Regions from separate parts of the Spirillospora sp. NPDC052242 genome, predicted to be linked through region 1. Evidence: predicted binding sites of a transcription regulator. Region 1 holds the regulator's gene; the other holds the start of a gene.
The links. The regulator HrcA, encoded in region 1, represses chaperone genes, less so after heat shock. The targets are predictions, from matches to a motif close to TTGGCACTCTCNNNNNGAGAGTGCCAA.
Positions count from the first base shown of each region.

Region 1 (7,867 bases):
CGCGTCCTCGTCGACCAGCAGGACCGACAGCTCCGCGAGCGGATGCACGCGGAGCCCGTCCAGCACGTGCCGGGACAGCTCGGCGAGGCCGTTCTCGTCGACCGTCGCGCCCGACTCGTTCAGCACCTCGATGCTCACCGGGAACCCCGCTTGCGACCGGGCCCGCCGCCGCGCGCCGCGTCCTTCTTGAACTCGGGCACCCGCGACTCGTCGTACCGGTTGTAGGCGTCCACGATGTCGGTGACCAGCTTGTGCCGGACGACGTCCTGGCTGGTCAGCCGGGAGAAGTGGATGTCCTCGACGTCCTGGAGGATGTCCTGGACGACGCGCAGCCCGCTCTGCGTCCCGTTCGGCAGGTCGACCTGCGTGACGTCGCCGGTCACCACGACCTTGGAGCCGAACCCGAGCCGGGTGAGGAACATCTTCATCTGCTCGGGCGAGGTGTTCTGCGCCTCGTCCAGGATGATGAAGGAGTCGTTCAGGCTGCGGCCCCGCATGTACGCCAGGGGCGCGACCTCGATGGTGCCGGCGGCCATCAGCCGGGGGATCGAGTCGGGGTCGACCATGTCGTGCAGCGCGTCGTACAGCGGCCGCAGGTACGGGTCGATCTTCTCGTAGAGCGTGCCGGGCAGGAACCCGAGCCGCTCCCCCGCCTCGACCGCCGGGCGCGTCAGGATGATGCGGTTGACCTGCTTCTCCTGCAGCGCGCGGACGGCCTTGGCCATCGCCAGGTACGTCTTGCCGGTGCCCGCCGGTCCGATGCCGAACACGATCGTGTGCTTGTCGATCGCGTCGACGTACCGCTTCTGGTTGAGCGTCTTCGGGCGGATCGTCCGGCCCCGGCCGGACAGCACGTTCAGGTTGAGCACCTCGGCCGGACGGGCGTCGCCCTCGCCGCGCAGCATCGCGAGGCTGCGCTCGACCGCGTCGGGGGTGAGCTGGGTGCCGCCCTTGAGCATCTCGAGCATCTCGGTGAAGAGGCGGGAGACCAGGCCGGTGTCCGTCTCGGACCCGGTCGCGGTGATCTCGTTGCCGCGGACGTGGATGTCGATGCCGTCGCCGAACGCGCGCTCGACCGCGTGGAGCAACTCGTCCCGGGAGCCCAGCAGGCTCACCATCGAATGGTCGTCCGGCACCACGATCTTGATCTGGGCGCGGCCGTCGCGCCCCGTGTGAGTTGATTCGACCATCAGCCGGGCCTTGCGGCCTCTCAGACCTGCCTTCTGTCTGCTCCGGGTGTGCAAGGTGTGTCGGTTCCATGGTACCGACCGCCCTCGCCGGTGCGCCGCCGTATTTCCGCTCGCCCCGGCGCGTCCGCGGCCCGCGAAACGGCGCGCCCCGCCCGGCCCGGCCGGCTCCGCCGGGCCCGTGCAGATCGTCCTCGGCCGGGCGTCAGCCGGGCGGCCAGTTCAGGCCGCGGCCGCCCAGAACGTGCGCGTGCACGTGGAAGACGGTCTGCCCGGCCTGCGCCCCGGTGTTGAACACGATCCGGTACCCGGTGTCGGAGATGCCCTCGTCGACGGCTACCTGGTGCGCCTCGCGGAGCACCTCGGCGAGCAGCTCGGCGTCGGCCGCGGCCAGCTCGCCCACCGTCGGGTGGTGGTCCTTCGGGATGACCAGGACGTGCGTGGGCGCCTGCGGGTTGATGTCGCGGAACGCGACGGCCCGGTCCGACGAGCGGACCATCTTCGCCGGCACGTCCCCGGACACGATCTTGCAGAACAGGCAGTCGGTCATCTGTCTCCCCTCCCGCGGCGGCGACCGCGATCGGAATCCTATCGAGACCCGCGCGGGCGTGGTCCGCGGCGCCCCCGCCGATAAGGTTTTCCGGAATCGATCTCCGGTTGTCGAGCCGTTTCCGACCGGCCACTGGTTAAGGTTGTCAATTCAAGGCGTACCCCCCGGTTCGCAGGCATGCGGCACGCCCTCGGTTCGGTCGGGAACGCCCGATTCATGCCGCTCTCGCGGTGGCCGACCGAAAGGACGGCCGGGGACGGCAAAGGCGGCGGATAGGTGACCGAGGCAGACCAGAAGATGCCCTTTCGTAAACCGGACGAGGAGGGCGGGCGTCCCACAGACGTGACCGAGACCCTCGTGGCCAGGGGCACGGCCGGGGCCGTTGCCGTCGCCTGGGACGCCGACCAGGCGGTGACCGCCCTCTACAGCGCCAACTACCGCTCGCTGGTGCGGCTCGCCGCGATGCTCGTGCGGGACGCGGGGACGGCCGAAGAAGTCGTCCAGGACGCGTTCGTCGCGATGCACGGCGGCTGGCGGCGCCTCCGGGACCCCGACAAGGCGCTGTCGTACCTGCGGCAGTCGGTGGTGAACCGGTCCCGATCGGTGCTGCGCCACCGCGCCGTCGTCGAGAAGTACGCCCCCAAGGGGCTTCCCGACGCGCCCAGCGCGGAGGCCGGGGCCATCGGGGAGCTGGAGCGCTCGGCGGTCGTCGACGCGCTCTCCCGGCTCCCACCCCGCCAGCGGGAGGCGCTCGTCCTGCGCTACTACGGTGATCTCTCGGAAGCCGAGATCGCCAACGCCATGGGGATCTCCCGCGGCGCGGTCAAGAGTCATACCGCACGCGGCATGACCGCCCTACGCAACGTCCTGGAGCAGTTCTCATGACCACCGACCCCCACGACGACCACGGCGAGATCCTTCGCCGGGTTCTGAACGCGGAGGCGGAATCGGTCATCCCCTCCGACGACGGCCTGGACCGCATCCGGGCCCGGATCGCGGCCGAAGGCGGGCGCCGCCGGGGGTTTCTCGGCCGGTTCGCGCCCGCCCGGTTCGGGCCGGCCGGCCTCACCGTGGGCTGGGCGCGTCCCGTGCTCGCCGTCGCCGCGGCCGTCGCGATCGCCGGGTTCGGCGTCACGGCGGGACCGCAGACGATCGACCTGATCCAGCACACCGTCACCGGCGACGGCCCGTCCGGCGGCGGAGGCGACGACAGCGACGGCGACCGCACCGGCGCGAACCCGCCGCCCGTCGTCCCCGGGGACCCGTCCTCCCCCGCGCCGACGACGTCCGCCACGCCCAGCACGTCCGAGGAGGCCGGGGCGCCGTCGTCGTCGCCCGGGCTGTCGTCGTGCGTCATCCCGCGCGGCGGCGGTGCGGACGCGACCGGCACGCCCTCGCCGGGCACGACGCCGACGCCCGGCGCGCCCAGCGGGACGCCGTGCCCGGGCGGCCAGACGCCGTCCACGTCGCCAACCGACCCGCCCTCGTCGACGCCCACCTCGCCCGACCCCTCGCCGGAGCCGAGCGACCAGCAGACGCCGACGCCCAGCGACACCCCGTCGACCACGAAGCAGCAGGACGCCGGGCAGGCCGGTCCCTGACCGGGACGGCCGCCCGGCGGCCCCTCACCAGCGGCCGGTGGCGGCCTGCAGCACGGCGGCCGCCGCGACCCCGGCCGTCGAGGTGCGCAGCACCGTCGGGCCGAGCCGCACCGGACGTCCCCCGGCCGCGCCGAACGCGGCCAGCTCGTCCTCGGCGATCCCGCCCTCGGGCCCGACCACCAGGACGACCTCCCCCGACGCGGGCGGACGGACGCCGCTGAGCGGCTCGGCGGCCCCCTCGTGCAGGACGAGCGCCGCGGACGCGTCCGCGAGCCGCCGCGCGACGTCGGCGGTCGACGCGAGGTCGGGCACGTGCGGCAGGCGGCTCCGCCGGGCCTGCTTGCCGGCCTCCCGGGCGGCGTTCCGCCAGCGGCCCAGGGCCTTCTCGCGGCGCTCGGGACGCCACTGGGTGACGCACCGCGCGGCGGCCCACGGGACGATCTCGTCCACGCCCGCCTCGGTCATCGTCTCCACCGCCAGTTCGCCCCGGTCGCCCTTCGGCAGCGCCTGCACGACGACCAGGCGCGGTTCCGGCGGCGGCTCGCGGTGCCGGGCCGCGACCTCCAGCGTGAGGGACGCCCGGTCGGCCGCCGTGACGACGCACTCCGCGAGCAGCCCTTCCCCGTCGGTGAGGTCGACGCGCTCACCGGGCCGCAGCCGCCGCACGGTCGCGGCGTGCCGCCCCTCGGGGCCGTCCAGGACGACGCGGTCGCGTTCCAGCGCGGCCGTCCCGGCGAGGAACACCGGCGGACTCATCGCTCTCCCCCAACGTCACCGGACCCCGGGGACGCGGCCGCGTCCCCGGGGTCCTCATCGGCACCGTCACGGCCCTCCCGGTAGGCCGTCACCGTCTCTCTTCAGTGCTGGTTGAACACGTCCCGCAGGCGGGAGAACATCCCGCGCTGCCCCGGCGCGAACTTGCCGGGCGGGCGCTCCTCGCCGCGCAGCACCGCGAGCCGCCGCAGCAGCTCCTCCTGCTCCTCGTCGAGCTTGCCGGGCGTCTCCACGTTCACGTGGATCATCAGGTCGCCGCGTCCGCTCTCGTTGAGGTGCCGCACGCCCCGGTTGTAGAGGGTGATCACCTGGCCGGACTGCGTGCCCGGCTTGATGTCGATCTCCTCGGCCGCGTCGAGCGTCTCGATCGTGACGCTGGTGCCGAGCGCCGCCGCCGTCATCGGGATCTCGACCGTGCAGTGCAGGTCGTCGCCCTCCCGCTCGAAGATCGGGTGCGCGCGCTCCACGATCTCCAGGAACAGGTCGCCGGGCGGGCCGCCGCCGGGGCCGACCTCGCCCTCGCCCGCGAGCTGGATGTGGATGCCGTTCTCCACGCCCGCCGGGATCTTGACCTTGACGGTGCGCCGGGTGCGGACGCGCCCGTCCCCGGAGCACTCGGTGCACGGTGTGCGGATCACCGAGCCGAAGCCGCCGCACGCCGGGCAGGGCCGGGCCGTCATGACCTGGCCCAGGAACGAGCGCTGCACCTGCTGCACCTCGCCGCGCCCGTGGCAGGTGTCGCAGGTCTCCGGGTGGGTGCCGGGCGCGCAGCCCGTCGCCTCGCACGCCGAGCAGGCCACCGCGGTGTCCACGGTCAGCTCCCGGGTGGTGCCGAACGCGGTCTCCGACAGGTCGAGCTCGACCCGTAGCGTCGCGTTCCGCCCGCGCCGCGCCCGCGACCGGGGGCCGCGCGACGTCGACGTCCCGAAGAACGCGTCCATGATGTCGCTGAACGGGAACCCCGCGCCGCCGAACCCGCCGGCGCCGCCCCCGCCGCCGGGCGCGAACGGGTCCGCGCCCAGGTCGTACATCTCCCGCTTCTTCGGGTCGGAGAGCACCTCGTACGCCTGGGTGATCTCCTTGAACTTCTCCTGGGTCTCCGGGTCGGGGTTGACGTCCGGGTGGAGTTCCCGCGCGAGCCGGCGGTAGGCCTTCTTGACCTCGTCGGCGCTCGCGTTCCGGCCGACCCCTAGAGTCGCGTAGTAGTCGTTGGCCACTTACGACCCCGCCAGGATCTGTCCCACGTAGCGTGCCACTGCCCGTACCGCTCCCATCGTGCTGGGGTAATCCATGCGTGTAGGCCCGAGCACTCCCAGCCGGGCCAGCGTGAGGTCGCCGACGCCGTAGTCGGCGGCGACGACCGAGGTCGATCGGAGCCCCAATTCGGGGTTCTCGGTGCCGATCCGCACCGTAACAGTAGAGGAGTCGCCGGACTCGCCGAGCAGCCGCATCAGCACGACCTGCTCCTCCAGCGCGACCAGCACCTCCCGCAGGCTCTGCGAGAAGTCCACCGCGGCCAGGTTCGCCGCGCCGGCGAAAACGATCTTCTCCTCGTGCCGTTCGACGAGCGTCTCCAGCAGCACCGACAGCACCGCGGCCGCCACCGGCCGCTCGTCCGGCCCCACCTTGTCCGGCAGGTCCGCGACGGCCGTCGGCACCTCGCCGAGCCCGAGCCCGTCCAGGCACGTGTTGAGCAACGCCCGCAGGTGCCCGATCGATTCCTCGGAGATCTCGGCGGGCGTCTCGATGACCCGCTGCTCCACCCGTCCCGTGTCGGTGATCAGGACGAGCAGCAGCCGGCTCTCGGCCACCCGCACCAGCTCGACGTGCCGCACCGTCGACCGCGTCAGCGACGGGTACTGCACCACCGCGACCTGCCGGGTCAGCTGCGCGAGCAGCTTCACCGTCCGGCCGACGACGTCGTCGAGGTCGTACGCGCCGGACAGGAACGTCTCGATCGCCCGCCGCTCGGGCGCCGACAGCGGCTTGATCGTCGACAGCCGGTCGACGAACAGCCGGTACCCCTTGTCGGTGGGGACGCGGCCCGCGCTCGTGTGCGGCTGCGCGATGTACCCCTGCTCCTCCAGAACCGCCATGTCGTTGCGGATCGTGGCGGGGGACACGCCGAGGTTGTGCCGGTCCGCCAAGGCCTTGGAACCCACGGGTTCGTTCGTGGACACGAAGTCCTCGACGATGGCGCGCAGGACCGCGAGTTTCCGGTCGTCCAGCACGTTGTCACCTCCCTCGTGCGCTGCCACTGGCCCCCCGATCATCCGGTGCCGTCCGGCCCCGTGCCGCTGGCACTCCTTACTCCTGAGTGCCAAGTGTACGACCCGCGGGCGCCCTTCTGGAGGGTCCCGGCCCCGGCGGCGGCGCGATCCTATCCGGATCGGGCGCCACGCCGAGCGACCGGGGACGACACCGCCCGCGGCCGCCGTCCGGTTAATCTGCGGACCTGTGCGGAGTAAGGACTACGGCAACGACGTGCTGTCCGGCGACTGGCGCAGGCCCCGCAAGGGCCTCGTCCCGGAGATCCCGGCCGAACCGGGGCTGGTCGCCGAGGACCCGGACAGCGGATTCTGCGGCGCCGTCGTGGCCTGCGACAAGTTCGGCGTCACCCTCGAGGACCGCTTCGGCAAGCGCCGCGTGTTCCCGCTCACCAAGGCGGGCTTCCTGATCGACGGCGCCCCGGTCACGCTCGTCCGTCCCGAGGCGGCCCCGCGCCGCCCCGCGCGCTCGGCGTCCGGCTCCGTCGCCGTCCGGGGCCTGCGCGCGCAGGTCGCAAAGGAGAGCCGCATCTACGTCGAGGGCGTGCACGACGCCGAACTGGTCGAGAAGATCTGGGGCCACGACCTCCGCGTCGAGGGCGTCGTCGTCGAGTACCTGGAGGGCGTGGACGACCTCCCCGCGATCGTCGACGAGTTCGGCCCCGCCGAAGGCCGCCGCCTCGGCGTCCTCGTCGACCACCTCGTCGAGGGCTCCAAGGAGAGCCGCATCGCCGCGCGCGTCTCGTCCCCGCACGTCCTGATCGCCGGCCACCCGTTCGTCGACGTCTGGGAGGCCGTCAAGCCCGCCGCCGTCGGCATCCCCGCCTGGCCCCGCGTCCCCCGCGGCGTCCCGTGGAAGGAGGGCGTCCTGGACGCCCTCGGCTGGGCCCCCGACGTGGGCGCCGCCTGGAAGCGCATCCTCGCCTCCGTGACCACCTACACCGACCTAGAACCCGCCCTCCTGGGCCGCGTAGAAGAACTGATCGACTTCGTGACCGCCCCCTAACCCCCCACACCCGACACCCCCGGAACGCCCCGCACCGCAGCAGAGCCACCACAAGCACAAGACGGCCCCCAAGGCGCTCAGCGCGGCGCCGCCCCTCGGAGCCGGGCCACCACGCGGGCCGCGGCACCACAGTCACCGCCGGGGGGCGGGTTGTCCGGGCGGCCGGAGGGCGCGCAGCGCCCGGAGGCCGACCGGGTTTCGCTCAGCACAGGTCTCGGACGACCGCGTCGGCCAGGAGGCGGCCCCGGCGGGTGAGGACGGCGCGGCCTTCGGCGTAGGGGGCCCGTTCGAGGAGGCCGTCGGTGATGAGGCGGCGGACGGCGGCGTCGTCGAGGAGGGCGGTGGGGCAGCCGTCGGCGAGGCGGAGTTCGAGCATGATGCGTTCGACGCGGCGGTCGTCGGCGTCGAGGATCTCGCGGGCGTGGGCGGGGGTGACGCCCTCGGCGAGGCGGGACGCGTAGGCGGCGGGGTGCTTGACGTTC
Region 1 covers NZ_JBFAUZ010000006.1:170,747-178,613, reverse strand. The annotation lists gene ybeY (rRNA maturation RNase YbeY) at 1-138, opposite strand, end outside; gene AB0L25_RS07235 (PhoH family protein) at 135-1,190, opposite strand; gene AB0L25_RS07230 (histidine triad nucleotide-binding protein) at 1,393-1,737, opposite strand; gene AB0L25_RS07225 (SigE family RNA polymerase sigma factor) at 2,035-2,622, shown strand; gene AB0L25_RS07220 (hypothetical protein) at 2,619-3,338, shown strand; gene AB0L25_RS07215 (16S rRNA (uracil(1498)-N(3))-methyltransferase) at 3,363-4,094, opposite strand; gene dnaJ (molecular chaperone DnaJ) at 4,196-5,329, opposite strand; gene hrcA (heat-inducible transcriptional repressor HrcA) at 5,330-6,343, opposite strand; gene AB0L25_RS07200 (DUF3097 domain-containing protein) at 6,570-7,385, shown strand; gene hemW (radical SAM family heme chaperone HemW) at 7,588-7,867, opposite strand, start outside.

Region 2 (7,867 bases), on a different contig from region 1:
CTGCCGGCACCCCGACCAGGTGCTCACCCGCGAGCAGCTGCTCAGCCAGGTGTGGGGCTTCGACTTCGACCCGGGGTCGAACATCGTCGACGTCTACATCCGGTACCTGCGGCGCAAGCTGGGCACGGCCCGGATCGAGACGGTCCGCGGCGTCGGGTACCGGCTGCGCCCGTGACCGCGCCCCCGGCCGCCGACCGTCCGGCCGGGGGCGCGCGGTCAGGTGATGTCCTTCGACTCGTGCAGCGTCATGTCCATGACGATCGCGGTGAGCGCGGCCATCGTGCGCAGCGGCTCCGGCACCGGGTCGAAGATCTCGACGTCGTACTTGTCGGCCGTCGTCAGCAGGTGGGTGACCACCCCGGCCCACTTCTTGCGGACGTGCGCGACCTTCTTCCCGTCCGTGTCGCGGACCGCGAAGTTGTTGCGCGGGATGTCCACCTCGACGTCGCCGATCGCCGTGCCGTCCGGGTCCTGGATGGCGTAGAAGCGGCCGACGCGGCGGGTGACGAACGTTCCGACGACGTCCCCCTCGGGACGGCGCACCTCGGTGAGCGCGCGTCCCTTCTGCTTGTCGACGACGAGGATCGGCTCGCCGTCGGGCGTGCTCAGCAGCACCGCGCGGGCGTCCAGGTCCGACTTGCCGGGGAAGGCGGTGCGGAGCGCCTCGCCGCGCCGCCGGTCGGTCTCGTCGGCCACGGCGACGGTCGTCCCGTCCCCGTCCATGACCCGGTACTTCGACTTCGCGAACGGGCCCCTGCGAGGCTGTTCGACCCTGAACACCGGGGAGCTGAACACTTCGCTCACGCGTCCTCCCGCCTTCCCGGCCCGCGGCCGCGGGCCGCCTCCGTGGCGTCCGGCGCGGTCCGCGCCGTCCAAGCGGCGATCCTGCCAAGGGCCGCGCGCGAGGGAAAGCCCCGGACGGGCGACGTCGCCGTGCGGCGGGTCAGCCGGGGATCCAGTCCTTGCCCTCGTAGAGGATCAGGTCGATCGCGAGCGGCGACACGACCACCAGCGTGCGCAGGGGATCGGCGGTCGCCCGGTGGATCTCCAGCCGGTACTTGTCCGCGCTGAGGGCCATTTCGGTCGCGAATCCCTTCCATTTCTTGTCCATCTGCGCGACGTGCGTCCCGTTCGCGTCGACGATCCGGAACTTGCGCATCCAGGGGCCCGCGTCCATGGCGCCGATCGGGCGTCCGGCCGCGTCCAGGACGTCGAAGGCGTGCCGGCGGTTCGTCGCCCGCCGGATCGACCCGACGACGGTGCCGTCCGGGAGGCCCGCCTGCGCCCAGTCCGACCCGCCCTGGACGGTGAGCAGCGGATGCCCGTCCGGGCTCTCCACATGGACGACGCGGCCGGCGCCGCCGTCACCGAGGACGACCCGGAACGTCTTCTTGAGCGCCGACACGTCGCCCTCGGCCGCGCGCGCCACCAGCGTGCCCTGACCGTCGAACACCTTGTACTCGGAGCGGGCGGAGGGGGCGCGCCGCGGCTGGTCCACCGTCAGCACCGGGGAGTCGAAAAGCTGGTACACGGCTCGTGCTCCTTGCGAGTGGGAGGGACGTCACCCCAGGCCGGCGAGGTCGGCGAGGAGTTCGGAGGCGGTGACGGGGTCGAGCGCGCCGCGCGGGGGCGCGGTGAACCGGACCTCGCGCAGCGTCTGCTCGGGGAACACGTCGACGGCGAGGACCGCGATGCCCGGGGCCAGCTCGACGACCAGGTCGGGCGCGTCGCCGGGGAGGCGGCGGACGACCGAGTGGTACACGCCGCCGTCCTCGGCCGGGCCGCGCTCCCAGCCCTTGCGCAGCAGCCCGAGGATCGCGCCGGACGGGACGGTCGCGCCCTCGAAGCGCGCGAGCCGCCCGGTGTCGCGCTCGGTGCCGCCGAGCTCGTCCACGTGCCGTCCGAGCTGCGGGAACGGCTGGACGATCTCGTAGTCGGCGAACAGCTCGGCCCACGCCGCGACCGCGCCGCCGAGGTCGAGGGGGTGCGCGATGCCGATGCGCGCGTCGTCCGGGAGCCGCACCGGGGCGTCGGCGGCGTCGGCGAACGTCCGGTCCTCGGCGATCCGGAACGCCGTCCCGCCGGTCGTCCAGACGAGCCTTCGGGCGATGTGCCGCAGCAGCGGGTGCCGGACGAAGTACCGCTCGAACTCGTCGGCGGTCCACCGGCGTCCGGTCGTCATCGCGCGTTCGAGCCGCCGGATCTGGTCGCCGGCGATGCCGCGCACGTCCTTCTTCAGCGCCGCGAACCGCTGGTACGCGGCGGGCGCGAGGTCGGCGTCGTCCTTCGCGCCGGGCTTCGGGAGGGCCTTGCGGTGCTTGCCCGCCTCGTCGATCACGAACGGCCGCAGTTCCTCGTCGAACCCGACCGTGAACCGGCGCGGGCCGTAGTCGAGGACGAGCGTCCCGGCGTCGTCGAGGCCGAGGTCGGGGACGAGCCGGTCGGCGAGTTCGTCCGGGGAGAGCCCGCGCGCCTTCGCCGCCATGGCCAGGCAGTTCTCGGCCGTCCGGCGGCGGCCGGGGGCGGACGCGCGCTGCGCGACGCGGTGCAGCTGGATCAGCGCGGTGTCGGTGCCGATCGCCCGCAGCACCTGCACGGCGTGCTTGTCGGTGCCCGACCCCGGCCACTTCAGCAGCAGGGCGCCGAGCCGCCGGGCGGCGTCGTCGTCGGCCGTCCGGCAGAGCTGGTCGAGGACCCAGCCGCTGCGGGACGGCGTCCGCTGCGCGATCCAGCGCTCGAAGATCGCGCGGCCGAACGCGGCCAACGACGCGGGCTCGCACGCGTCGAGCGCCTCGTCGAGTTCCGGGTTCGTCGTCGGCTCGCCGCCCCACGGCAGGGCCACGTAGAGGGTCAGTGCGCCGATGAGGTTCTCGATCGCCTCCGGCGGCAGCATCCGTCCGTCCCGCAGACGGACCTCGGGCAGTTCGTCCCGGTTCAGCCAGGTGGCCGTCAGGGGCCGGACGGGCTTGGCGGGCGGCTCCGCCGGTGCCTCCTGGGCGCTCTCCTCGGCCAGGAACCCCTCGACGGCCTCGGCCGCGCGGTCGCCGTACCGGCGGGCGGCGTCCACCACGGCCGGGACGCCGTGCCGGGACGCGATGTGGGCCAGCGCCGCCCGGGCCTTGTCACGCGGGACGCGCGCCTTGCCCAGCGCGTCCGGCACCAGGAACGGCACCGCGTCGGCGCCGTGCCCGGAGAGCCACTCGGCGGCGACGCGCCGGGTCGAACCTTGCGACAGCCAGTGGGCCATCAGCACGGCCGTCTCCAGGTCGAGGAGGGGCAGCAGCGCCCGGTCGCCGCCGTAGCGGCGGTCGACCTTGGCGTGCGGGAACACGATGTGGTGGGCGTCGAGTCCGAAGCGGGCCAGCAGCGCCTTGAGGTCGTCGCCCCTGGGACCCGAGCCTCCCTTGGGGTTGGTGCTCCAGTCCGCCAGCAGCGGCCGGACGAGCTCCTCGGGGGCGCGCTTGAACATGTACGTCTGGCACGGCGTGTAGGTGACCGTCCCGTCCTCGTACGCCCGGACGAGCCCCTCCCACCCTTCGCTCTCCAGGATCGCCTTCTCTTTGTCGCCGAGATAGGACGGCCTGTCGCAGAGCTTCAGCCATTCCTCCCGCTCGCCGTCCGCCCACACGAGGCTCCGGTCCGCGGGCGGCTCCAGGCCCGGGACGAGCGCGGCCCCTTTCGCCGCGGCCCTGGTCGTCTCGCGGTACGCGCGGGCGTCCCGTTCCCAGGGCGGGTCGACCAGCAGCCGGGGCAGCGCGTCGCTCATCCCGATCCTTCCGACGTCGGTGAATGTGGGGATCGGACGCACGTGTTCGAAGATCGGTTCACTCGTTCTCGGGCACGCGAAAGGGGGCGGTCCCGCGGGACCGCCCCCTTTTGCAGCCGTTCACCCGATGCGGGTGGGCGTGGACCCGATCAGAAGTCCATGCCGCCGGCGTCGGGCATGCCGCCCGCCGGGGCCGCGTTCTTCTCGGGCTTCTCGGCGATGACGGCCTCGGTGGTCAGGAACAGCGCGGCGATCGACGAGGCGTTCTGCAGCGCGGACCGGGTCACCTTGGCCGGGTCGAGGATCCCGGAGTCGAACATGTTGACGTAGTCGCCCGTGGCGGCGTTCAGGCCCTCACCCGGCGTCAGGTTGCGGACCTTCTCCACCACGACGCCGCCCTCGAGGCCGGCGTTCACGGCGATCTGCTTCAGCGGCTCCTCGAGCGCGCGCTTGACGATGTTGGCACCCGTGGCCTCGTCGCCCTGCAGCTCGAGCTTGTCGAACGCCTTGGTGCCGGCCTGCAGCAGCGCCACGCCACCGCCGGGGACGATGCCCTCCTCGACCGCGGCCTTGGCGTTGCGGACGGCGTCCTCGATGCGGTGCTTGCGCTCCTTGAGCTCCACCTCGGTCGCGGCGCCGGCCTTGATGACCGCCACACCGCCCGCGAGCTTGGCCAGGCGCTCCTGGAGCTTCTCGCGGTCGTAGTCGGAGTCGGTGTTGTCGATCTCGGTGCGGATCTGGTTGACCCGACCGGCGATCTCGTTGGCGTCACCGGCGCCGTCCACGATGGTGGTCTCGTCCTTGGCGACGACGACCTTGCGGGCGCGGCCCAGCATGTCGAGCGTGGTGTTCTCGAGCTTGAGGCCCACGTCCTCGCTGATGACCTGGCCACCGGTCAGGGTGGCGATGTCGCCCAGCATGGCCTTGCGGCGGTCGCCGAAGCCCGGGGCCTTCACGGCCACGGACTTGAAGATGCCGCGGATCTTGTTGACGATCAGCGTCGCCAGCGCCTCGGCCTCGACGTCCTCGGCGATGATCAGCAGCGGCTTGCCGGACTGCATGACGCCCTCGAGGACCGGCAGCAGGTCCTTGTTGGCCGACACCTTCCCCTGGACGATCAGGAGGTACGGGTCCTCGAGGACCGCCTCCATGCGCTCGGGGTCGGTCACGAAGTAGTGCGAGATGTAGCCCTTGTCGAAGCGCATGCCCTCGGTCAGCTCGAGCTCCAGACCGAAGGTCTGGCTCTCCTCGACCGTGATGACGCCTTCCTTGCCGACCTTGTCCATCGCCTCGGCGATCATCTCGCCGATCTGCTGGTCGCCGGCGGAGATGGAGGCGGTGGAGGCGATCTGCTCCTTGGTCTCCACGTCCTTGGCCAGCTTGGACAGCTCCTCGCTGACCCGCTCGACCGCGGCCTCGATGCCCCGCTTCAGCGACATCGGGTTGGCGCCCGCAGCGACGTTGCGCAGACCCTCGCGCACGAGCGCCTGGGCCAGCACGGTCGCCGTCGTGGTGCCGTCACCGGCGACGTCGTCGGTCTTCTTCGCTACTTCCTTGACGAGCTCCGCGCCGATCTTCTCCCAGGCGTCCTCGAGCTCGATCTCCTTGGCGATCGACACACCGTCGTTGGTGATCGTGGGGGCGCCCCACTTCTTCTCCAGCACGACGTTGCGGCCCTTGGGGCCGAGCGTCACCTTCACGGCGTCGGCGAGCTGGTTCATGCCCCGCTCGAGACCGCGACGGGCGTCCTCGTCGAACGCGATCATCTTTGCAGCCATAGGCTCCAAGTCCTCCCGGAACAAGGTGGCTTAGACGGATCGAGCCGACGCCCGCGACGGACGACCCCGGCCGACGACTCCCATTCCGCCGCCGCTCCGAGGCCTCATCGCCCCGACCCAGACTGTGAAGTTGTCACTCTCCACAGTGGAGTGCCAACCGTTTTTTAGCACTCTACCCTGTCGAGTGCAAGCAACGCGCACCCTCCGCGAAGGAAGGTTCGTCTACCTCCCCAGACCCACCCTGACCAGCCCCGGAGCCGCTACCAGGGGCGTCCTGAGCGTGTCGTCGGACACCTGCCGAGGTCAGGGCGGGGGGTCGCTGCGGAGCGGTCTTGGGGTCTCGGCTGCTACCGCGAAGCCGGACGTTCTGTCCCATGGCACCGCTGACCAGAGGCTTTCCAGCACCGTCCATATGCGGTCCACCAGCGGCCAATCCGGGCGGGCACCGGTCAGGGTGATGACGGCCATGAGGTCGCTGCCCCAGACGCCGTGCTCGTCGTCCGGGTCCGCCGCGATCACGTCTTCGGCGATGGACCGCACGCCGGCGTGGATTTCCAGCAGCAGGTAGTCGGCCGCCGGTCTCTGCCGGTCGGTGCCGGTGACCAGCCTGAAGCTATGGACGGCATCGATTTCGGGTTCCGGCCACTCGCCCGGTAGATAAGGCCCCTGTTCGCCGAGGAGAGGCGGTCCGTTCTCCAGTAGAGCATCCAGCACACGGTCCATTGCCCCTGCGGCAGTCTCCTGTTCTGCTCCTTTACAGAAGAACACGAGTCTGTAGGTCATAATTGCCCTCTGGTGCCGGCAGTGATGTCAATGCGTGTGCCCATGCCCTGCTGCGGGTGTGGTGTTTCGCGTGTGGCGAGGTCTGGATAGCTTTGGGGCTTGGGTGAGTTTTCGGTTGGCGGCTTATGCCGTGTGCGTCGAGGACGGGCGGGTGCTGCTCGCGCGGCATGTGTCGCGGGCGGGTGAGAGCAACTGGACGCTTCCGGGCGGCGGGGTCGAGCACGCGGAGGATCCGTTCGACGCGGTGGTCCGGGAGGTGGCCGAGGAGACCGGCTGCGACGCGGTGGTCGAGCGGTTGCTGGGCGTCGACTCGCGGGTGATCCCCGCGGCGGAGCGCGCCGTTCCGGGCGGACCCGAGCACCACAACGTCGGAATCTTCTACCAGGTGCGCATCACCGGGGGGCGGCTCCGGCCCGAGCCGGGCGGCGCGACGGCCGAGTCGGTCTGGACGCCGATCGCGGACGTCGTCCGGCTGGGGCGGTCGTCGCTGGTGGATGTCGGGCTCGCCCTGGCGCGGACGCGGCCGCCGACCGGGCACGTCGCGGGGGTTCCGGTCGGCGGGCCGGTCCGGCACTGATCAGGTGGCGATCGCTTTCCGGAGGGCGTCCAGGCGGGCGTAGTGGTCGTCCAGCCATCCGTCGGGGACCTCGATGGTGAGTTCCACCGCGGTGAGGGACGCCCGGCCGTCGACCACGGTCACGTGCAGGCGGTCGTCGTCGTCCAGTTCGAGCCAGATCTCCGCGCCGCGGCCGTCCTCGCGCCAGGCCGTGTTGTCGCCCCGGTCGAGGTCGTCGAGGACCTCGCCCCACTCGTCGAGCTCGTCGGGGAACACGGTGCTCGGCACCCGGCCGTTCACGAAGGGGCTGCAGACCTCGATCTCGCCCGTCAGGACGTCGCCGTCCAGGGCCGTGAACCGGTGGACGACGCCGTTGCCGAGATCGTCCGCCAGATGGATCAGGTCGGGCACATCGCTAGCCGTCATCGCCACATGCTAGACACCGCGGGCGCCCGGCCGCCGCCGGAACGGGTGCACATATGGGGACCGGCGCCGGTTCGCGAGGTGAACGGCGGCGGGATCGGGGGGCGTTTTTCGGCGGCGGTTCCGATATGTGAACGACCGCTCCGGACGTGGTGTCCGGAGCGGCCGTTCGGGATCGATCCCCGCCGACCGGCTGGGACGGTCGGCCGCATTGCTGTCCTGCGGTCGGTGGCCATGGTCGGCACGCTGAGCACCTGCCACCGCTCGGCGGGGCCGCGGACTACTTCACGGAGTCCTGCTCGGACCCCTCCACCTCGTTGATCGCGGTGTTGCCCTTGCCGTCCTTGAGCGTGGTGTGGAAGTCGCCGGTCTTCACCGACTCGTTCCCGACCTCGGGCGACGCCTCCGGCGAGCCGGTGACGTTGCTGAACGCGAGGTCGCCGGGGCCGGACTCGGCGACGATGGTCGGGCCGTTGACGCCGACCTTCGAGTGCTTCGCCGAGAACACGGTGTCCGGGCCGCCCTTGTGGTCCCCGTGGCCGCCCTTGTGGTCATCGTGGC
Region 2 covers NZ_JBFAUZ010000085.1:4,741-12,607, forward strand. The annotation lists gene AB0L25_RS39790 (response regulator transcription factor) at 1-175, shown strand, start outside; gene AB0L25_RS39795 (phospholipid scramblase-related protein) at 217-804, opposite strand; gene AB0L25_RS39800 (LURP-one-related family protein) at 944-1,531, opposite strand; gene AB0L25_RS39805 (DUF4132 domain-containing protein) at 1,562-3,766, opposite strand; gene groL (chaperonin GroEL) at 3,916-5,544, opposite strand; gene AB0L25_RS39815 (hypothetical protein) at 5,848-6,267, opposite strand; gene AB0L25_RS39820 (NUDIX hydrolase) at 6,431-6,904, shown strand; gene AB0L25_RS39825 (DUF5959 family protein) at 6,905-7,309, opposite strand; gene AB0L25_RS39830 (prolipoprotein diacylglyceryl transferase) at 7,587-7,867, opposite strand, start outside.
Region 2: a site for HrcA is predicted at 5,675-5,701, ahead of groL (chaperonin GroEL). Genes of this name have one in related genera too.